3 regions of the Pantoea sp. SGAir0183 genome follow, and region 3 is predicted to be linked to each of the others. Evidence: predicted binding sites of a transcription regulator. Region 3 holds the regulator's gene; each other region holds the start of a gene.

Region 1 (7,486 bases), 950 kb from region 3:
TTACCCAACCTTCAACCTGCCCATGGCTAGATCACCGGGTTTCGGGTCTATACCCTGCAACTTAACGCCCAGTTAAGACTCGGTTTCCCTGCGGCTCCCCTATACGGTTAACCTTGCTACAGAATATAAGTCGCTGACCCATTATACAAAAGGTACGCAGTCACACCACGAAGGTGCTCCCACTGCTTGTACGTACACGGTTTCAGGTTCTGTTTCACTCCCCTCGCCGGGGTTCTTTTCGCCTTTCCCTCACGGTACTGGTTCACTATCGGTCAGTCAGGAGTATTTAGCCTTGGAGGATGGTCCCCCCATATTCAGACAGGATACCACGTGTCCCGCCTTACTCATCGAACTCACAGCCTGTGCACCTTTGTGTACGGGAGTATCACCCTGTACCCTGCGACTTTCCAGACGCTTCCACTGATGCACAAGCTGATGCAGGTTCTGGGCTCCTCCCCGTTCGCTCGCCGCTACTGGGGGAATCTCGGTTGATTTCTTTTCCTCGGGGTACTTAGATGTTTCAGTTCCCCCGGTTCGCCTCATGCCGCTATGGATTCACTGCATGATAGTGTGACGAGTCACACTGGGTTTCCCCATTCGGGTATCGCCGGTTGTAGCGGTTCATATCACCTTACCGGCGCTTATCGCAGATTAGCACGCCCTTCATCGCCTCTGACTGCCAGGGCATCCACCGTGTACGCTTGGTCGCTTAACCTCACAACCCACAGGCGTTTTGCGCTTGCGTGTTATGAGCTTTTGAGAGACCCGAACGCATCGTGCTGTGTTCCTTATTACGGAGGAACACGACGTGCGTCGTTTCAAATTTTCAGCTTGTTCCGGATTGTTAAAGAGCAATATCTTAAACACGACTCGCAAGTCGTCTTTAAGATATATCGGCAACACCTTTCACCTGTCACCAAGCAAGTGGCGTCCCCTAGGGGATTCGAACCCCTGTTACCGCCGTGAAAGGGCGATGTCCTGGGCCTCTAGACGAAGGGGACGTGAAATCCTTGTGCAACAGACACGGGTTATTTCACGTGAAGGTGAGATTAGATAATCAGGCGACAATAGTTATTGTTACCGCACCCCAACGCGTAGACGCTTTGCTCATTACTTTTCTATCAGACAATCTGTGTGAGCACTGCGCACGAAGGTATCTTCAGGTAAGGAGGTGATCCAACCGCAGGTTCCCCTACGGTTACCTTGTTACGACTTCACCCCAGTCATGAATCACAAAGTGGTAAGCGCCCTCCCGAAGGTTAAGCTACCTACTTCTTTTGCAACCCACTCCCATGGTGTGACGGGCGGTGTGTACAAGGCCCGGGAACGTATTCACCGTGGCATTCTGATCCACGATTACTAGCGATTCCGACTTCACGGAGTCGAGTTGCAGACTCCGATCCGGACTACGACGCACTTTATGAGGTCCGCTTGCTCTCGCGAGGTCGCTTCTCTTTGTATGCGCCATTGTAGCACGTGTGTAGCCCTACTCGTAAGGGCCATGATGACTTGACGTCATCCCCACCTTCCTCCGGTTTATCACCGGCAGTCTCCTTTGAGTTCCCGACCGAATCGCTGGCAACAAAGGATAAGGGTTGCGCTCGTTGCGGGACTTAACCCAACATTTCACAACACGAGCTGACGACAGCCATGCAGCACCTGTCTCAGCGTTCCCGAAGGCACCAATCCATCTCTGGAAAGTTCGCTGGATGTCAAGAGTAGGTAAGGTTCTTCGCGTTGCATCGAATTAAACCACATGCTCCACCGCTTGTGCGGGCCCCCGTCAATTCATTTGAGTTTTAACCTTGCGGCCGTACTCCCCAGGCGGTCGACTTAACGCGTTAGCTCCGGAAGCCACTCCTCAAGGGAACAACCTCCAAGTCGACATCGTTTACGGCGTGGACTACCAGGGTATCTAATCCTGTTTGCTCCCCACGCTTTCGCACCTGAGCGTCAGTCTTCGTCCAGGGGGCCGCCTTCGCCACCGGTATTCCTCCAGATCTCTACGCATTTCACCGCTACACCTGGAATTCTACCCCCCTCTACGAGACTCAAGCCTGCCAGTTTCAAATGCAGTTCCCAGGTTAAGCCCGGGGATTTCACATCTGACTTAACAGACCGCCTGCGTGCGCTTTACGCCCAGTAATTCCGATTAACGCTTGCACCCTCCGTATTACCGCGGCTGCTGGCACGGAGTTAGCCGGTGCTTCTTCTGCGGGTAACGTCAATTGCTGAGGTTATTAACCTCAACACCTTCCTCCCCGCTGAAAGTACTTTACAACCCGAAGGCCTTCTTCATACACGCGGCATGGCTGCATCAGGCTTGCGCCCATTGTGCAATATTCCCCACTGCTGCCTCCCGTAGGAGTCTGGACCGTGTCTCAGTTCCAGTGTGGCTGGTCATCCTCTCAGACCAGCTAGGGATCGTCGCCTAGGTGGGCCGTTACCCCGCCTACAAGCTAATCCCATCTGGGCACATCCGATGGTGTGAGGCCCGGAGGTCCCCCACTTTGGTCTTGCGACGTTATGCGGTATTAGCTACCGTTTCCAGTAGTTATCCCCCTCCATCGGGCAGTTTCCCAGACATTACTCACCCGTCCGCCACTCGTCACCCGAGGAGCAAGCTCCTCTGTGCTACCGTCCGACTTGCATGTGTTAGGCCTGCCGCCAGCGTTCAATCTGAGCCATGATCAAACTCTTCAATTTAAAGTTTGATTTGCTGCAACCAGTGCAGCGATGCTCAAGGAAAACGTCGTAATGAATTTCAATACGTGTTCACTCTTAAGACTTGATATTTTTTGCGTCCGGAGACGCGGATATCAATCCTGCGAGTGCCCACACAGATTGTCTGATAAATTGTTAAAGAGCAGTGCAACCAGCGGGTTAACCGTCTGTTGCGAGGTGGCGTATATTACGCTTTCCTCCTTCAGAGTCAACTTCTTTTTCAGAAGTTTTTCTCCGGCGGCTCAGTTGCCTGACCCTCTCAACACCGCCTTCCGTAAGCCGTTGTGCCGTGTCGATGGAGGCGCATTATAGGGATCCGAATGAATTGCACAACCCTTTTTTTGGATCTTTTTACTGACTGCCGAGAAAACATTCATATTGATTAGATCACCAACGATCCGGCACAAAATCCCCTTGCCAGTTGGTCAGAATCGCATCAGGCTGCCAGTAAACTCAGTAAAAGGAGAACAAAATGACTGTAGCGTTACGCCCTTACAAACATCTTTTCCCAAAATTGGGTCTGCGCGTCATGGTTGATCCCACCAGCGTGGTAGCGGGTGACGTCATTATGGAAGATGATGTAGGTATCTGGCCTTTAGTCGCTATTCGTGGCGATGTGAACCAGGTGCATATTGGTGCCCGAACCAATATTCAGGATGGCAGCGTCCTGCATGTCACGCATAAATCAGAGGCCAACCCCGCCGGTTTTCCTCTGATAATTGGGGAAGACGTAACGGTTGGGCATAAAGCGATGCTGCATGGCTGCACGATAGGCAATCGCGTACTGGTTGGAATGGGCTCAATCGTACTGGATGGCGTCATTGTTGAAGACGACGTTATGATTGGTGCCGGGAGCCTGGTTCCCCCCGGCAAACGACTGGAAAGTGGCTATCTGTATGTCGGGAGCCCGGTCAAACAAATCCGGCCGCTGAATGAAAAAGAAATTGAAGGTCTACTTTACTCAGCCAGCAACTATGTTAACTGGAAGAACGACTATCTGGCCGGAGACAGCCAGACCCATCCTTCATTATCGACCTGATCGTTTCGAATGCAGTCTTCGGCCTGATCTTCCAAATCCCAGCGATGATGGCGAAACAGCGTCATCGCTTCTCCCTCACCGAACTGTTCATTAAGCGCCTCAACACTGATAGCGCAGGTTAAGCCCATCCCGTTTACCAGAACAGGGAAACAAACGGCCCTTAATTCTGTATTCAGGCTTTCCCGATCAGGAAACTGTATCGCCTGGTTCATGACTGCATCCCGGCTTTTAATGAGGCGATGACCGGTGCGATTTCGGGCATCACCCCGTGCCATAGATGAAAGGCATGCGCGGCCTGACCCACCAGCATCCCCAGCCCGTCAGCAAGATGAGATGAACCGTGCTGCTGACACCAGCGCAGGAAAGGCGTTAAACCACTCTGATAGAACATATCGTAGCAACGTAGCTCAGCATGAACTAATGAAGGCGGCAACGGCGGTACTTCTCCCTGAATACCACTTGATGTGGCATTAATGACAAGGTCGAAATGTCTATCCACAAGCGCGTCAAACGAGCACGCATTAATCGCTCCGCGATGGGCAAACTCTGCGGCCAGAGTCTGCGCATTCAACGCCGTTCGGTTCACGACCGTGATCGTTGCTCCCATTGAAAGCAGAGGGAGAATGACGCCCCGAGCGGCCCCACCTGCCCCCACCAGCAGAAGATGGCTGTCGGGCTTAATCATCCCAAGGCGCTGAAGATCGCTGAGCAGCCCAATACCATCCGTATTGTCGCCAAGAATTTGGCCATCATCACACAGCTTTAGCGTGTTCACAGCCCCTGACAGCGCAGCGCGCTCGGTCAACTGGTCGGCAAATGCCCACGCCTGCTGTTTAAAAGGCAGCGTAATGTTCGCACCCGCCCCGCCGTCGTGGAAAAAAGTGCGGAGAGTCTCAGGAAAAGCATCAACAGGCGCATCAATACGATCATACTGAAGAGAGATTCCTGTCTGTCGCGCAAACGCCTGATGAATGTGCGGCGATTTGCTGTGACTAATGGGATGACCAAAAACTGCAAAATTTGCCATATATTAACCCTGGCGTATCAAATTGCCGCTGATGACATCGCGAATCTCAGAAGGATTGAGCCTTCCTCCTGTCTTTCCATTCAATACAGGAAACGCGGTGCCAAACTGCAATTTGACCTCTTCGACTGAACGGCACGGTGGCTGACCGGAAAGATTAGCGCTGGTCGATACCAAAGGTTTTCCAAACGCCCGGCACAGCGCCTGAACATCCGGATGATCGCTAACGCGGATGGCCAGTGAATCAAATTGCCCGGTTAACCAGCGCGGGGTAACCGGAGAAGCAGGCACGACAAAGGTGACCGGGCCTGGCCAACAGGCAAACATACGTTCACGCTGCTCCGTGGTTAAGGCCTCATCTGATACGTAAGGTTTAAGCTGATCATAGTCGGCAGCTATCAGGATCAAGCCTTTCTCTACTGGCCGTTTTTTTAATGCCAGCAGTGCCATGACCGCAGATTCATTATCGGGATCACAGCCTAAGCCGAATACCGCTTCGGTGGGATAGGCAATCACAGCATGCTGGTTAAGATGGCTTACACAATCCTGCAATGAGCCGGCAACGGGTTGATTTAACATGGTTATGTCTTATGTCTCTTGAATAATAGCTTTGCCACAACTTTTACTGGCGCAGAAAAGCCGGATGCCCTGCGCCGTCTTTTTCTCGACTAAAAGCGGAAATTCACAATGCGGACAGCGCCCCGCCACTGGCGTCAGGTTCACGGCAAACTGACAGGCTGGATAGCGTTCGCAGGCATGAAACGTTTTACCAAAACGCGAGCGGCGTTGTACCAGCTTACCCTGCTGGCACTGCGGACAGTCGATCGTGGTTTCATCCGGTTTATCGATGGTTTCGGTGTAATCACACGCGGGATAGTCGCTACAGCCAATAAACATGCCAAACCGGCCCTGGCGCAATACTTTATCTGCCCCGCATTGTGGGCAAACGTGGCCTTCCAGAACTTTGACGACATGCCCATCAGCCTGGTTTCCCAAAGGCTTGATATAGTCACAGGCAGGGTAATTTGCACAGCCCAAAAATGGGCCATGCTTTCCTGAACGTATAACAAGTTCTGCCCCGCATGCGGGGCAGGGATCCTGTTTACGCACAGTAAAGAGTGCGGTTTTACTCATAACAGTCATGCATTAGTAAAAATTTAATGCAGCATACCTTCGTTGACGTCGAATAGCAGTTCTTCCATCTGCTGATACGCGTTTTCACATCCAGGGATGTTAAACAGCACCATCAGCACCACCCATTTAAGATCCTCAAGATCGAAATCCAGCGTATCAAGCGCCATGACACGTTCAATGACCATTTCTCGTGTTTCCAGACTCAGTACCTGGATTTGCTCCAGGAACAGCAGGAAACCGCGGCTTTCGGCATCTAAACGCTTGCTCTCTTCATCGGTATAGATGCGCATAGAGAGCGGATCATTTGCCAGCAAAATTGGTGCGACCAGTCCTTCCTGATAGTCCGCCAATTTCTCTAACCAGTTCAACGCATTATAAATATCTTCGCGGTGGAAACCGGCATCCGTCAAGTCATCTGTCAATCTGTCCTGATCAACACCCATTTCTGTTTCGTTGTGGATATAGGTCTCAAACAAGTACATGAGTACGTCGAACATGGCATGCCCTCCTCAATCGGACATAGCCGCCGGGTACAGCTGCGATCCATCCTGCTAACTCCAGTTCCAGCAATTGAGCTGTAATAACTGGCACAGGTTGGCCGGCACGTTCAGCGACAACGTCAACAGGTGTAACCTCATCACCTACGTTAGCCAACAGCTCGGCAAATGGCAATGGAGCATCGTCACTGGCATCAGAATAAATTTCATCTGACGGGTTAACAGGTAACCAGTTAAGCATAGCGCGTAAATCTTCGACAATGTTATTAGGATGTGCCACCAACATGGCACCTTGTTGGATCAGCCAGTTTGTCCCCTCACTGCCGCTGTTACCCAGCGCACCCGGTAAGGCATAAACATTGCGATTCTGCTCTAATGCATAACGGGCTGTGACTAATGAACCACTTTTTAATGACGCTTCAATGACGAGAACACCCTGACTTAACCCACTGATAATACGGTTTCTGCGCGGAAACTGATGCGCCAGTGGCGCGGCAGTAAGCGGAAACTCCGAGATCACGGCGCCTCCCTGCATAACAATCTCCTGCGCCAGCGCAGTGTGTTTTTTGGGATACAGATGGGCCAGTCCACTCCCCAGTACGGCCACGGTTTTACCCTGCACATTTAATGCGGCACGGTGTGCCACGCCATCAATCCCGATAGCCAGCCCACTGGTTATGGTCAAACCGCTCAATGCCAGTTGTTGGGTGAACCAGTCGCACCAGTAACGGCCTGAGGGCGAACACAGACGGCTGCCTACCACCGCCAGTTGAGGTGAAGATAATACGGTTGGATCACCGTTTACATATAAGAGCGGAGGGAAACAGGCCGTTTCAAGGAGTTGAGCGGGGTAATGCGCATCCAGCGCCGTAATCAGGTGATGCGTTGAACACTGTGCCAGCCAAGTGTTAACGGTTGCCAGCCAGTCCGTGGTTTTCTGATGGGCATAATGATGTTGCGCTGTCTCGAAGCCCTTTTGGCTTAATATCACATCAATATCCTGACCTGCGCACAGTTGCTGCGCCGCGTTCAGCCAGCGTCGGCCCGTCAGGCCGGGTATCGCGGCCA
Region 2 (7,486 bases), 610 kb from region 3:
AACCTGCCTGCAAATGCCTGAACGTTATCACGGCTGCATTCCCCACCACATCGCCAGCGCCAGTACGGCGATTAACATCAATGCCACCAACAGCCGTCCACCGAGTGACATCAACAGTCCACTTTGATTCATCACTACACCAAAAATGTTATAACATAACAACCATCATACCCGATGTTGTCCGCCCGCTGGCACGGCAATGTGTTTCAAAAAATAAACCAGGGCACAAATTGCCCGTATAAGGCCCAATAAGAAGCAGCAGTGAATCAATCACTTGCTTAAATGAGAGCATCACAGCGCAATATTGCTGAAGAGGGGGACTTGCAAAGCGACAAAAGAACATCAATGATGGGTCTGAAGACATTTATTATGAGTAAGCTATGTCAGTAAGCATTGAATGTGATGTTGCGCAGAATGAAACGGATTGCGTAAAATTAGCTACAATCATTGAACGGAATATTCTCAAAATAACAGAATCTCTGGTTGGCGATTTGCAATGGTATTCCGCAAACGCTCAGTTAGTACCAGACAGTTTAAAAGTTATTGATGTTCAGATGACCGGACCGAATAGATTTAAGTTACTTTACGATTTCCAGTGGAATTTATTTAATCCTTGTCTGGATTTAAATGAAACCATTACGCAAAATGAACAAGTCAGTTTTCATATCGGCCCTGCCGCGCTTGTGTTTGAGCCCATTGAGAATCACCGTCCCTCACCCGGAGATGAATTGTAATATTTAGTAATGGAGGTGAGCAGAACTAATGATTTTACACTATCCTTAATGCAGTCCGTTAATTATAAGCCCAACCACCACTTCCTGGCCGCTTCACCGAACCTGGCCGCATTGCGGTAACTTTGCTAGCTACGGAGGGGAAAAAGATGGACGAATACTCACCGAAACGGCATGATATTGCCCAGCTTAAATACGTGTGTGAGAGTTTGTTTGACGCCAGTATGGCAACATTAACCGACAGCCATCATGGCTGGGTAAATGACCCTACTGCCGATGGTAATTTACAGCTGAACGATCTGATAGAGCATATCGCCTCTTTCACCATGAATTACAAAATTAAGCATGCAGAAGACGAAGCGCTGATTACCCAAATCGATGAATATCTTGATGATACTTTTATGCTATTTAGCAACTATAGCGTTAACACTCAGGATCTGCAGCGCTGGCAACGTTCAGCAAAACGTTTATTTAATCTGTTTCAAGAAGAGTGCGCTTATCTTCAACAGCCAAGCCATTCATTATAGTACTGACGTGAGAACGGTTTATTTATGAACAAAACCCTGACTAAAACTGATTATTTGATGCGACTGAGACGTTGTCGCTCAATTGACACGCTCGAAAGAGTGATTGAGAAAAATAAGTATGAATTGTCCGATGATGAATTAGCCGTATTTTACTCCGCAGCCGATCACCGCCTGGCTGAACTGACGATGAACAAACTGTATGACAAAGTCCCCGTGTCAGTATGGAAATTTGTACGCTAAGTTAATTTTTGCGTTACGTTTAATCTGATTTAACCCGCCCGTTTCTGTTCGACTCGCCTGCCGGCAATGGATCGGCCCAGGCGAGCTTTGCCTGCCTGCGAAGAAAGAGGCGTGTCAAAAAAAGCGAGTGACAAGAGAGGAATCGGGTGGAGACAAAATGGTGGAGGCCCTGCCAGCTACATCCCGGCACACGCGTCACCTGCTGCGGCTGCTTCCTTCCGGACCTGACCGAGTTCACAAGCTAGCATTGCGGGAGAACCAACAGGGCCCCCATTGACAAGCCCTCATATCGAGAGCGCAGGCATTATCGGGGAAGCCTATGGCAATTGCAAGCCTGGCACGGATGACCGTTGGTTTCTTGTACGATCCCTGTAAATTACCCCCTTTATGTTAGCATTATGGTTCTTTTACTGGCAGGTAAGCCTATGAACTCAACCACTGACGGCTTTAAACAACGTATCTGGCAAATTGTGGCCGCCATTCCGCCCGGCAAGGTTACCACCTATGGCGATGTGGCATTACTGGCAGGCTCGCCCCGCGCGGCGCGCCAGGTGGGCGGCGTTCTGAGCCGCTTACCGGAAGGCAGTACGCTTCCCTGGCATAGAGTGATTAACCGTAACGGTACGCTTTCGCTCCAGGGCGAACGTTTTTTTCGTCAGCGTGAAGCGCTGGAAGCGGAAGGCGTGGAAGTTACGGAGGCAGGTCAGATCGATCTGGCTAAGTTTCGCTGGCAGTTTTAATACTGCAGGGCGGTACAGCACGCCGCCCTGCCTCAGAGCCTTACATCGTTGTCGGTGCCGGCACGGCGGCGGACGGCGTAACCTGCGTGGGCGATGTGGGTGGCACAGTGGTGACGGCGCCAGGCTGAGTCTTCATCGGTACAGAAGGCACGGGCACTAACACCAGATCGGCTTTGGTGCCGCCCTGATTCACGACCGGTTTCACTTCTTCCGTAACGAAGGCCAGCTTGCCATCAACCGTAATTGCTGCGCTCAACAAAATGCGTGCATTTGGCTGAACATCCGCTGGGTTAAACGGCAGTATGAAATGGAACGGCGCCTGTTTCCCGTCGGTGCGAACCACGCGCTGTGCCAACACTTTGGACGGTGCATCTGCCACCGATGCATCAGACAGGGTCACTGTCAGGGCTGCATCAGGCGGTAACGCGATACGCTGACGAATATAAACCGCCCCGCTTACATTAGGCTGAGCGATGGTCGCCGTTTGTCCTGCGACCGCAGAACCCAATGTCGGTGTCGGTACCGGTTTTCCTTTATGGGCACAACCTGCGAGAGCCATGGCCATCGCGACGCCACTTAACACATGCCAGAATTTCATCGATGTCGTCTCCTTTTGATCAGAATGATTTTTAGCAGTGAATCTTTATTACAGCGTTTCACTCGCCGTATAGCTTTAATGTTGGCACAAAATCAAAAGTTTGCCTGGTTGGATGAAAGTCCAAAAGTGTGGTTGACGGAAACTGGTCGGATCTTTCACACTTAACAAAATACATTTTCTCAGGATAGCGCCATGAGTCAGGCACTCGAAAATCTGCTTAATCTTATTCATCTGGAAAAACTCGACGAGGGGTTATTTCGCGGCCAGAGCGAAGATTTGGGCCTGCGTCAGGTATTTGGCGGTCAGGTCGTTGGACAGGCTCTCTTTGCGGCCAAACAGACCGTTCCCGAGGATCGGGGCGTTCACTCCTTTCACAGCTATTTTCTTCGCCCCGGCGACAGCCAAAAGGCGATTATTTACGATGTTGAAAGTCTGCGCGACGGCAAAAGTTTTAGCGCGCGCCGCGTCAGTGCCATCCAAAATGGTCAGCCGATCTTTTATATGACGGCATCCTTCCAGTCTCCGGAAAGCGGGTTTGAACATCAAAAACCGATGCCGCAGGTTAAAGGACCGGAAAACCTGGCCAACGAGCAGCAAATGGCGCAAAAAATGGCGCATATGCTGCCGGAAAAATTACGCGAAAAATTTGTCGCTGAACGCCCGCTGGAAATCCGCCCGGTACAGATCCACAACCCGTTAAGAGGCCATGTCGATAAACCGCAGCGTCAGGTGTGGATTCGGGCCAATGGCACCCTGCCCGACGATGTGCGTATCCATCAGTACCTCCTTGGCTATGCGTCCGATCTCAACTTTCTGCCTGTGGCCTTACAACCGCATGGTAAAGGTTTTCTTGAAGCCGATATGCAGGTGGCGACCATTGATCACTCTATGTGGTTCCATCGGCCACTGAACTTTAATGACTGGCTGCTTTACAGCGTTGAAAGCACCTCAGCATCGGGTGCACGCGGCTTTGTTCGCGGGGAGTTTTACAATCAACAGGGTGAGCTGGTCGCGTCTACCGTGCAGGAAGGCGTTATGCGTCAGCGCAGCGAATAGCAAAAAGGGGCGAATCATCGCCCCTTTTTATTTATTCAGACTGACAAGTTACTGGTTGTAAGCGTTCTCGCCATGGCTGTTGACGTCCAGACCTTCGCGCTCCTGCTCTTCCGGTACACGCAGACCGACGATCATATCGGCCAGTTTAAAGCCAATAAAGGCAACGACGGCAGACCAGACAATGGTAACGCCCACGCTCAGCAACTGAATCGCAACCTGATGGCCCATGGTCACGCCAGGCGCATAACCCACGCCGCCCAGTGAAGATGAAGCAAACACGCCGGTCAGGATACAACCGATGATGCCACAGACACCGTGGACACCGAACACATCGCAGGGATCGTCAACGCGCAGCCATTTTTTCAGCGTTGTCACGCCCCAGATACCTGCCAGACCACCCACGATACCGATGATCAGCGCGCCGCCGACACCGACATAACCACAAGCCGGCGTGATGGCAACCAGACCAGCAATAAAGCCAGAACAGGCACCTAACAAAGACGGTTTACCACGCAGCGCCCACTCGCCAAAGGTCCAGGCCAGCACCGCACCCGCCGTCGCAACCACGGTATTCAGGAAGGCCAGAGCAGCAATTTCATTCGCAGCGGAAGCTGAACCGGCGTTAAAACCAAACCAGCCAACATACAGAATCGCAGTACCGGTGAACACCATCGGCAGGTTGTGTGGTTTGAATGCTTCTTTGCCAAAACCGGCACGTTTGCCCACCAGGTAAGCACCAACCAGACCGGCTACCGCAGCGTTAATGTGCACCACCGTGCCGCCCGCGAAGTCCAGTGCGCCATCCTGAGCCAGTAAGCCGCCCGCCCAGACCATATGCGCAATGGGAAGATAAGCCAGGGTCAGCCAGACACCGACAAAAATCAGCACCGCGGAGAAACGGATACGTTCCGCCAGCGCACCGACGACCAGACCGACCGTGATACAGGCAAAGGATGCCTGGAACGCGACGTGAATATATTGATAAAAGGTGCCCATGACGGCGGTCAGTGCAATGTTTTTCAGCATGGCCCAGTTGAAGCTGCCAAAGAAGGCATTGCCTTCGCTGAAGGCCAGTGAGTAGCCATAAACCACCCACAGCACACACACCAGCGAGAAGGTCACCGCAACCTGTGTGAGCATCGACAGCACGTTTTTACTGCGGATCAGGCCGCCGTAAAACAGTGCAATCCCAGGAATTGACATAAACAGCACCAGTGCGGTGCAAATCATCATAAAGGCGTTGTCGGCTTTGTCCGCTACGGCAGGTGCCGCCATCGCCAGCGACGGTAACAGTGCCAGGCTGGTCAGGCCCAACTTGGTCAGCATTTTATTCATTTTTTTCCATCCCATCACATTACTGAGTCTTGTTTACAGTGCGGCTTCGTCGGTTTCGCCGGTACGTATGCGAATCACGCGCTGCAGTTCAGCAACGAAAATCTTGCCGTCGCCAATTTTTCCGGTGTAAGCCGCTTTACTGATTACGTCCACTACTTCGTCCAGTTGGTCATCGGCAATGGCGATATCAATTTTTACTTTCGGCAGAAAATTTACGCTGTATTCCGCCCCGCGATAGAGTTCAGCATGTCCTTTCTGACGCCCAAAACCTTTAACTTCGGAGACGGTCAGTCCCTGAATACCAATTGAAGACAATGCTTCTCGCACATCTTCCAGCTTGAACGGCTTAATCACAACGGTAACCAGCTTCATAGCCTCTCCTTAAGGATTAAAATAGGTCGGTCTCATGGACACGGAGAGAGTTAAGCAAAGCCTGTGCCAGATATAATTAATGGGCACAATCACTTTCCAGGCTGCGATAGAATCAGGGTTAGGAAACGCAGAATAAATAAGCAGGACGCAGTGATGGGATGGCTAAGCGAAGCGGATGCACGCTTTTGGTGCTGTTAAGCACAAAGACGTGCATCCAAACGGGTCAACAAGGAAAAAATGCGCAAAAAAGGTGCAGATCATCCGGCACTGGTCAGCACCTCATCCGATTCGAGCCGATCACCTGCCTGCTGCAGCTGGTACATTTGCCAGTAACGGCCCTGCAAGGCCAGCAGCTGCTGATGATTCCCCTGCTCGACAACGCGGCCACGGTGCAAAACCAGAATCGTATCGGCCTCGGTGATAGTGGAAAGGCGGTGAGCAATCACTACCAGGGTCGTATATTGACGTAAGGTGCGCAGCGTGTGTTGGATCGCCTGCTCCGTGCCGGAGTCAATATTCGCGGTAGCTTCATCCAGTATTAAAATCTGCGGCAGTTGCACCAGCACCCGAGCCAGGGCCAGTAACTGTTTCTGCCCTACCGAGAGATTATTACCCTGCTCTCCCAGTCGGGTATGGATACCGTCAGGCAAGGCGCGCGCCAGCGGGGCCAGCTGTACCTGTTCAAGTATCGACCAGACCGCCTCTTCACTGATATCCCGACCCAGCCGTACATTCGCTAACAGCGTGTCGGCCAGCACCACCGGATCCTGCTGTACCATCGCGATACCGCGACGCAGTGCCTCATGGGAATACTGGTTAAGCGGACGATCGTCCAGGCGCACCTCGCCGCGCGTGGCGGGGTAATAGCCCATCAGCAAATTTGCCAGTGTGCTCTTGCCGCTGCCGGTATGTCCCACCAGGGCGACAAAGCCCCGCGAAGGCACGTCGAGATCAATATTACTCAGCACCTCACGATCGTCCCGGTAGGCAAAGCTCAGGTTCTCCAGCGTAATGCGTCCCGATTGCAGAGGCCGATCGTCATGACCGTAATGCTGCTGTGGCGCATCCATGAGTTCAAAAATACGTTCGCCCGCCACGACCGCCTGTTGCAGCATCGACTGCTGGGTGGTCAGTTCGATCAGCGGTTCATTGAGGCGCCCCAGATAGGTAATAAAGGCGTAAAGTACCCCAACTTCAAACACACCCGGCACCGAAAAGCTGAACAGCAACAGCAATCCGCAGAGTATCAGCGCGGAGAACAGGCTCAGCAGCGGCCGTAGCAGGAAACCATCCAGCCTGAGCGTTTCCATGCGCGCCAGATAATGTGAACGGCTGGCCTCCAGCATGCGTTCACCAAAGCGCGCCTGCTGGCGAAACTGTTGTATCACGCTCATTCCGCTGATGACTTCATTGAAGCCATTATTAATGTCTGCCAGGTAGCTGCGTACACGACGGGCTATCGGCGTGCTGTAGCGCTGATAAATCAGCATCACAATGAGCACCATCGGGAAAATTAACATCGCCACCAGCGCCATGCGCCAGTCCAGACTAAACATCGCCACCATCATGGCACCGACCAGCGCGGCGCTACGCAGCACCGTTGCCACCACCGTGACGTACAGATCCCGAACAACTTCGGTATCATTCGTGACCCGGGAAATAATTTGCCCGACCGGCTGCGTATCAAAGGCGCCGAGCGGCTGGCGCAGTGCCGCATTCATGGCGTCGGTGCGCAGGCGCTGTACCACGCCAATGGCGGCCCGGTTAAACAGTAAGGCCTGCCAGTAATGCAAAGCGGCAGCCAGAAGCTGCAACAGGATAAAACTTACGACCAGTCCCGCCACCGTGCCCCACGGCATCTGATGCTTTGCGACCAGATTATCAATA
Region 3 (7,486 bases):
CGGTGATGAGTTACCGCACGTCACGCGGGATGCATCATTGCGAGATGCGTTGCTGGAGATAACCCGTAAAAATCTGGGCCTGACAGTGATTGTTGACGATTTGATGAAGATTGAAGGCGTTTTTACTGATGGTGACCTGCGCCGCATCTTTGATATGGGCATCGATTTTCAAAAAGCGACCATTGCAGAAGTCATGACGCGTGGCGGCATCCGCGTACGTCCGAACGTGCTGGCCGTCGATGCACTGAATTTAATGCAAACCAAAAACATTACCTCCCTGCTGGTAGCCGATGACGACCATCTGCTGGGTGTGGTACATATGCATGACATGCTGCGCGCAGGCGTAGTGTAAACAGGAAGACACAATGCAGTCTGAGATTGCCACTATAGAAACATGTTACGGCCCGGTCAGTGCCGACATTATGGCCCGTGCCGGGCACATTCGCCTGCTGATTTGCGATGTGGACGGCGTGATGTCTGATGGCCTGATCTACATGGGTAACAGTGGAGAAGAACTGAAAACCTTTAATGTGCGCGACGGTTACGGCATTCGTTGCCTGCTGACCTCGGACATTGAAGTGGCTATTATTACCGGCCGCACCGCCCGGTTACTGGAAGACCGCTGCAAAACGCTGGGGATTCGCCATCTTTATCAGGGGCAATCAGATAAGCTTTTGGCCTATCGCGAACTTCTGGATACACTGTCGCTCTCTGACGAGCAGGTGGCTTATATTGGTGACGATCTGATCGACTGGCCAGTTATGGCAAAAGTAGGGCTCAGCGTAGCGGTGGCCGATGCGCACCCGCTGCTGTTAGCGCGAGCGCGTTACGTCACACGTATCGCCGGTGGGCGCGGCGCAGTGCGTGAACTGTGCGATCTCATTTTGATGGCGCAAAATAAATTTGAGGATGCCAAAGGGCAATCAGTATGAGTAAAAGCAGGCGTTGGATAACGTTGGGGCTGGCCTTGATTGCGCTGGTGCTCATTGGCTGGAATTTCACTAACCGGGACAGCGACGATGGCGCACCGGTAATGAATAATGATCAAACGCCAACCTACACCAGTGCCAATTCGCATACCGTAGTTTACAACCCTCAGGGTGGCCTGGCTTATAAGCTGATCTCGGACAAAGTTACGTATTTCGAAAATACGGGAACCAGCTGGTTTGATAATCCGGTCATGACAACCTACGACGAGAATAAAATGCCGACCTGGACGGTACGTTCAGATAAAGCAAAGCTCACTAAAGATCGTATGCTGTATTTATATGGTCATGTTGAGCTGAATGCGCTGGCGCCAGATTCTGAACTGGAGCGCATCAAAACGGATAACGCTCAGGTCAATCTTGTCACTCAGGACGTCGCCTCGGACGATCAGGTGACGTTATATGGCCGCAGTTTTAACTCTACCGGCATGAAAATGCGTGGAAATTTACGGACAAAGCAAGCCGAGTTACTCGAAAAGGTCAAAACCTCTTATGAAATTCAAAATGAACAAAAACAGCATTAAGTTTTTACTGGCCAGCCTGCTGCTTGCAGCCAGCCTGCCGGCGCTGGCGCTGACCGGTGACTCGGACAAACCCGTTAATATCGACTCTGAAAATCAGTCGCTGGACCTGCAAGGCAACGTCGCGACCTTTACCGGTAATGTGGTCGTAACTCAGGGGTCGATCAAGATTACGGCAGATAAAGTCGTGGTGACCCGTCCGGGCGGCGACAGCAAAAAAACTATCGTTGATGCCTACGGCAATCCGGCGACCTTCTATCAGATGCAGGACAACGGTAAACCGGTACAGGGACACGCGTCCAAACTGCATTACGAGCTTGCTAATGACTTTGTTGAGCTGACGGGCAATGCGTACATTGAGCAGTTGGACAGCAATATTAAAGGCGACCGCATTACTTACCTGGTCAAAGAGCAAAAAATGCAGGCTTACAGCCAGGGCCAGAGCAAGCGCGTAACCACAGTTCTGGTGCCGTCGCAGTTGCAGGACAAGCCCGCGTCAACCAATAGCGAAAAAAAGAGTAACTGATCACTATGGCCACATTAATCGCAGAGAACCTGGCGAAGGCGTACAAAGGCCGTCGCGTGGTTGAAGACGTCAGTCTGCAGGTAAAATCCGGTGAAATCGTCGGCCTGCTCGGCCCAAACGGTGCCGGTAAAACCACCACCTTCTATATGGTGGTCGGGATTGTTCCGCGCGATGCGGGCCGCATTGTCATCGACGATGAAGACATCAGTATTCTGCCGCTCCACGCGCGTGCGCGTCGCGGTATCGGCTACCTGCCCCAGGAAGCGTCAATCTTCCGGCGTCTGAGCGTTTACGACAACCTGATGGCCGTGCTGCAAATTCGTGATGATTTAACCGAAGAACAGCGACAGGATCGGGCGAATGAGCTCATGGATGAGTTCCATATTGCACATCTGCGCGACAATATGGGACAGTCACTGTCGGGCGGTGAACGTCGCCGTGTGGAAATTGCCCGTGCGCTGGCCGCAAATCCCAAATTCATTCTGCTGGATGAGCCTTTTGCCGGTGTTGACCCGATTTCCGTTATTGATATCAAAAAGATTATTGAACATCTGCGCGACAGTGGGCTTGGCGTGTTAATCACTGACCACAACGTGCGTGAAACGCTGGCGGTCTGTGAACGGGCCTATATTGTCAGCCAGGGCAACCTGATTGCTCACGGTACGCCGAATGAAGTCCTTGCAGATGAGCAGGTTAAACGTGTTTATTTGGGTGAAGAGTTCAGACTCTGATAAGGTGTCGTTAATACTGATGGTTACCCGGGAATATTCATCCTGTCTATGAAGCAAGGTTTACAACTCCGGCTCAGCCAGCAACTGGCGATGACCCCACAACTGCAACAGGCGATACGTCTGTTGCAGCTTTCTACGCTTGAACTTCAGCAAGAGCTACAGCTGGCCCTGGAAAGTAATCCCCTGCTTGAACAGACTGAACAGCATGAAGAAATAGACGCAAAAGAGTATCAGGAAGGCGAAGCGGGACTTGATACGCGTGAAGCGCTGGAACAAAAGGATATGCCCGAAGAGCTGCCGCTCGACGCGACCTGGGATGAAATCTATACCGCGGGAACGCCATCAGGAACCGGTACGGACTATCAGGATGACGAACTGCCCATCTACCAGGGCGAAACCACCCAGTCGCTGCAAGATTATCTGATGTGGCAGGTTGAGCTGACGCCGTTTAGCGATACCGATCGGGCGATCGCGACGTCCATCGTCGATGCCATTGACGATACGGGTTATCTTACCGTTTCGCTTGAAGACATTCTCGACAGTATCGGCGACGATGAGCTGGAAATGGACGAAGTTGAGGCCGTTTTAAAGCGCATTCAACATTTTGATCCGATCGGCGTAGGTGCACGTGATTTGCGTGATTGCCTGCTGGTACAGTTGTCGCAGTATGCGCCTGAAACGCCAACGCTCTCTGAAGCCCGCCTGATCGTCAGCCATCATCTGGATCTGCTGGCCAACCATGATTTCCGCAGCCTGATGCGCGTCACGCGTTTAAAAGAAGACGTACTGAAAGAGGCAATGCTGCTGATTCAGTCGCTCGATCCACGTCCGGGCCAGTCGATCAATACTGGCGAACCTGAATACGTTATTCCTGATGTGCTGGTCCGTAAAGTTGCGACGCGCTGGACGGTGGAACTCAATACCGACAGTCTGCCGCGGCTTAAAATCAACCAGCACTATGCCGCCATGGGCGGTGCTGCGCGTAATGACAGTGACAGTCAGTTTATCCGCAGTAATTTGCAGGAGGCGCGCTGGCTGATCAAAAGTCTGGAAAGCCGCAATGAGACGCTGTTAAAAGTCTCACGCTGCATTGTTGAACAGCAACAGGCCTTTTTTGAGCAGGGCGAAGAGTTTATGCGTCCGATGGTGCTGGCCGATATTGCCCAGGCGGTGGATATGCATGAATCCACGATTTCCCGCGTCACCACGCAAAAATATCTTCACAGCCCGCGTGGCATTTTTGAACTGAAGTATTTTTTCTCCAGTCATGTTAATACTGAAGGAGGAGGCGAAGCCTCATCTACTGCGATACGGGCACTGGTAAAAAAATTAATCTCGGCGGAAAATCCCGCTAAGCCCTTGAGTGACAGTAAACTGACCTCCATGTTATCTGATCAAGGGATCATAGTGGCACGTCGTACCGTTGCAAAATATCGAGAGTCTTTGTCCATACCGCCTTCAAACCAACGTAAGCAGTTGGTTTAACAGAGAGAAGGAAGACCTATGCAGCTGAACCTTACCGGGCAAAATGTTGAAATCACCGAGCCACTGCGTGAATTCGTCACAGCGAAATTTGCCAAACTGGAACACTACTTTGATCATATCAACCAGGTATATGTTGTCCTGAACGTTGAGAAGGTGACACAGGTTGCTGATGCCACATTGCACGTTAACGGGGGCGAGCTGCACGCCACATCGGAAGCGGAAGATATGTATGCGGCAATTGACGGGCTGATTGACAAGCTGGCCCGTCAACTGACCAAATATAAAGACAAGTTAAAAAAACACTAACCTTCACGCTGGCAGGCGCGCCGGGCGCGCAGAGCTGAAAGGATGGGGCGGATTAACCGCCCCGTTTTGTCATCTGTGCCAGCGCCATGATTCCGCTACGTGATTACCGCGTACCGGTTTACTGGCTAAGTGAACTCGCAAGTGAAACGAAAATGAACAATGATTTAACACTGGAACTGAGCACAGTGCTTTCGCCAGACTGCACCCGCAGCAGCGTACACTGCCAAAGCAAAAAACGGGCGCTGGAAATTATCAGTGAACTGGCCGCTAAGCAGCTCAACCTGCCGCATCAAACGCTGTTTGAAGCGATACTGACCCGCGAGCGCATGGGAAGTACCGGTATTGGCAACGGTATTGCCATCCCGCATGGCAAGCTGGAGGAGGATACGTTACGTGCCGTCGGCGTCTTTATCAGCCTTGAGCAACCCATCGCATTTGATGCCGTGGATAATCAGCCTGTCGATCTCCTTTTTGCGCTCCTCGTGCCCGCTGACCAGTGTAAAACTCACTTACATACACTGTCGTTAGTCGCCAAACGGCTGGCGGATAAAACGGTTTGCCGCCGTCTGCGTGCTGCGCAGAGCGATGAAGAGCTGTATGCCATCATTACCGAAGAACAAACAGAGCAATAAAGCGCGTGATTTACCGGCGTGAGCCGGCTTTAAAACGGGAGAGAAGGTCATGGTGCTGATGATCGTCAGCGGTCGGTCAGGCTCAGGAAAATCAGTGGCGCTGCGCGCGCTGGAAGACATGGGTTTTTACTGCGTGGATAACCTGCCGGTCGTGTTGTTGCCTCAGCTGGCAGAATCACTGGTTGAGCGCAATATCTCAGCGGCGGTGAGTATCGATGTGCGTAACATGCCTGAGTCGCCTGAAATTTTTGAAACCGCGCTCAATAATCTGCCTTCCGGATTCTCGCCCCAGTTGCTGTTTCTTGATGCCGACCGCAATACGCTGATCCGCCGTTACAGTGATACGCGTCGCCTCCATCCCCTGTCCAGCAAAAATCTGTCGCTGGAAAGCGCGATTGATGAAGAGAGTGACCTGCTCGAGCCGCTGCGCTCGCGTGCCGATTTGATCATTGATACGTCAGAGATGTCGGTGCATGAACTGGCTGAGATGTTGCGTACCCGCTTACTGGGTAAACGCGAGCGGGAGCTGACTATGGTGTTTGAGTCGTTTGGCTTCAAACATGGTATTCCCATTGATGCGGACTACGTCTTTGACGTGCGTTTCCTGCCCAATCCACACTGGGATCCCAAACTGCGCCCGATGACGGGGCTGGATCGTCCCGTCGCGGCTTTTCTGGATCGTCATACCGAAGTCCATAACTTCATTTATCAGACGCGCAGTTATCTGGAACTCTGGCTGCCCATGCTGGAAACGAACAACCGCAGCTATCTCACCGTGGCGATTGGTTGCACCGGTGGCAAACACCGCTCGGTGTATATTGCTGAACAGCTCGCTGATTATTTCCGCTCGCGGGGTAAAAATGTACAGTCCCGTCATCGCACACTGGAAAAACGTAAATCATGACCGTTAAGCAAACCGTGGAAATCAGAAACAAGCTGGGCATGCATGCACGCCCCGCCATGAAGCTGTTTGAACTGGTGCAAAGTTTCGATGCCGAAGTGCTGTTACGCAACGAGGCCGGCACAGAAGCCGAAGCCAGCAGCGTTATCGCGTTGCTGATGCTGGATTCCGCCAAGGGCGGCCATATTGAGATCGAAGCCAGCGGCCCCCAGGAAACTGACGCGCTGGCCGCCGTCATTGAACTCTTCGAAGCCGGCTTCGACGAAGAGTAACATCAGTCCAGATGATTGCGCTGCAGGAAGCCCTCTCCTCCCAGTTGGCGCATCTGTCGGAGTATCCATTGCTGGCGCTGGCGCACATAGCCTGACGGCGCGTCGGCACGAAAGCGCAGCGGATTAGGTAAAACGGCCGCCAGTAACGCCGCTTCTGACATGGTTAAACGACTGGCAGGCTTATTGAAAAAACGCCGGGACGCCGCCTCAACACCAAAGGTCCCTTTACCAAACTCCGCGATATTCAGATAAACCGTTAAGATCCGGCGTTTAGTCCAAACGGTTTCCAGGCCGACCGTCAGACCCGCTTCCAGTCCTTTACGCACCCAGCTACGTCCATCCCACAAAAACAGATTTTTAGCCGTTTGCTGTGACAGCGTTGACGCACCGCGCATCCGGTTATCATCGCTGTCCAGTACAGACTGAATGGCTGCCACATCAAAGCCCCAGTGGTGAGGAAAGTTTTGATCTTCCGACGCGATAACGGCCAGCCTTATCCAGGGCGACATCGCCTGTGTCCCCACCCAATCCGAATGTGAGACATAGCTGAAATCGCCACGCAACCAGGCACCGATTTGGCGTTCAGCCATCACGGCAGAGAAAGGCACCGGGAGAAAGGAAAAAAGTAAAATACCTGCCAGCCACAGCCCTGCCCAAATCAGCAGAATGCGCAGCACAATGCGCTTTACACCCTGCCAAAGCTTCCCTTTATGCTTACTCATACAATCGTCTCATCATTATGTCGTTTTTTAATTAATTTCAGGTGTAATCACCCCTGATGATAAAAAGCGTTCCTGAAAAATTCGCCGTCCGGGCCTGTAACCTTTATGATATGGCAAAGAAAATGCATCTGCGATGCAACAATAGTATGAATGAGTTCAATAAGTTCCCTCAAAAAGGAATCGGTTCCATTTACGAAGTCTCACACCATTCCTTGCAGGGCGATGATAATAATTCGTGATAATTGCAGCCATCAATGTTTCACAAAACTTATATTTTATTTCGGGCGCGCCTGAACACAGGTTGCAGCAATGCGGCAGGCATTAACGTACTTATGGCATTTCTTCACCGCAATACATGTTTTTTTATTAATACGTTTCCCCAAACATTACAAACTTTTCTATTG

What was found. The regulator sigma-54, encoded in region 3, starts transcription at its own class of promoters, with help from an activator protein. The targets are predictions, from matches to a motif close to GTTGGCACANNTTTCGCTNT.
Positions count from the first base shown of each region.
Region 1: a site for sigma-54 is predicted at 2,901-2,920, ahead of C1N59_RS02230 (gamma carbonic anhydrase family protein). Genes of this name have one in related genera too.
Region 2: a site for sigma-54 is predicted at 5,651-5,670, ahead of glnK (P-II family nitrogen regulator). Genes of this name have one in related genera too.

Region 1 is NZ_CP028053.1:456,283-463,768, reverse strand. It holds rRNA gene C1N59_RS02245 (23S ribosomal RNA) at 1-715, opposite strand, end outside; tRNA gene C1N59_RS02240 (tRNA-Glu) at 926-1,001, opposite strand; rRNA gene C1N59_RS02235 (16S ribosomal RNA) at 1,165-2,706, opposite strand; gene C1N59_RS02230 (gamma carbonic anhydrase family protein) at 3,197-3,763, shown strand; gene C1N59_RS02225 (DUF1488 family protein) at 3,718-3,975, opposite strand; gene aroE (shikimate dehydrogenase) at 3,972-4,790, opposite strand; gene tsaC (L-threonylcarbamoyladenylate synthase type 1 TsaC) at 4,794-5,366, opposite strand; gene C1N59_RS02210 (DNA topoisomerase family protein) at 5,376-5,921, opposite strand; gene smg (DUF494 family protein Smg) at 5,945-6,418, opposite strand; gene dprA (DNA-protecting protein DprA) at 6,390-7,486, opposite strand, start outside.
Region 2 is NZ_CP028053.1:3,259,174-3,266,659, forward strand. It holds gene C1N59_RS15210 (metal ABC transporter ATP-binding protein) at 1-31, opposite strand, end outside; gene C1N59_RS15215 (hypothetical protein) at 381-734, shown strand; gene tomB (Hha toxicity modulator TomB) at 881-1,258, shown strand; gene C1N59_RS15225 (HHA domain-containing protein) at 1,283-1,498, shown strand; RNA gene ffs (signal recognition particle sRNA small type) at 1,666-1,762, opposite strand; gene C1N59_RS15235 (MGMT family protein) at 1,897-2,238, shown strand; gene C1N59_RS15240 (YbaY family lipoprotein) at 2,279-2,836, opposite strand; gene tesB (acyl-CoA thioesterase II) at 3,029-3,892, shown strand; gene amtB (ammonium transporter AmtB) at 3,941-5,227, opposite strand; gene glnK (P-II family nitrogen regulator) at 5,261-5,599, opposite strand; gene C1N59_RS15260 (SmdB family multidrug efflux ABC transporter permease/ATP-binding protein) at 5,857-7,486, opposite strand, start outside.
Region 3 is NZ_CP028053.1:3,874,111-3,881,596, forward strand. It holds gene kdsD (arabinose-5-phosphate isomerase KdsD) at 1-352, shown strand, start outside; gene kdsC (3-deoxy-manno-octulosonate-8-phosphatase KdsC) at 366-932, shown strand; gene lptC (LPS export ABC transporter periplasmic protein LptC) at 929-1,510, shown strand; gene lptA (lipopolysaccharide ABC transporter substrate-binding protein LptA) at 1,479-2,033, shown strand; gene lptB (LPS export ABC transporter ATP-binding protein) at 2,039-2,764, shown strand; gene rpoN (RNA polymerase factor sigma-54) at 2,813-4,249, shown strand; gene hpf (ribosome hibernation promoting factor) at 4,268-4,555, shown strand; gene ptsN (PTS IIA-like nitrogen regulatory protein PtsN) at 4,708-5,187, shown strand; gene rapZ (RNase adapter RapZ) at 5,237-6,091, shown strand; gene npr (PTS phosphocarrier protein NPr) at 6,088-6,360, shown strand; gene mtgA (monofunctional biosynthetic peptidoglycan transglycosylase) at 6,363-7,082, opposite strand.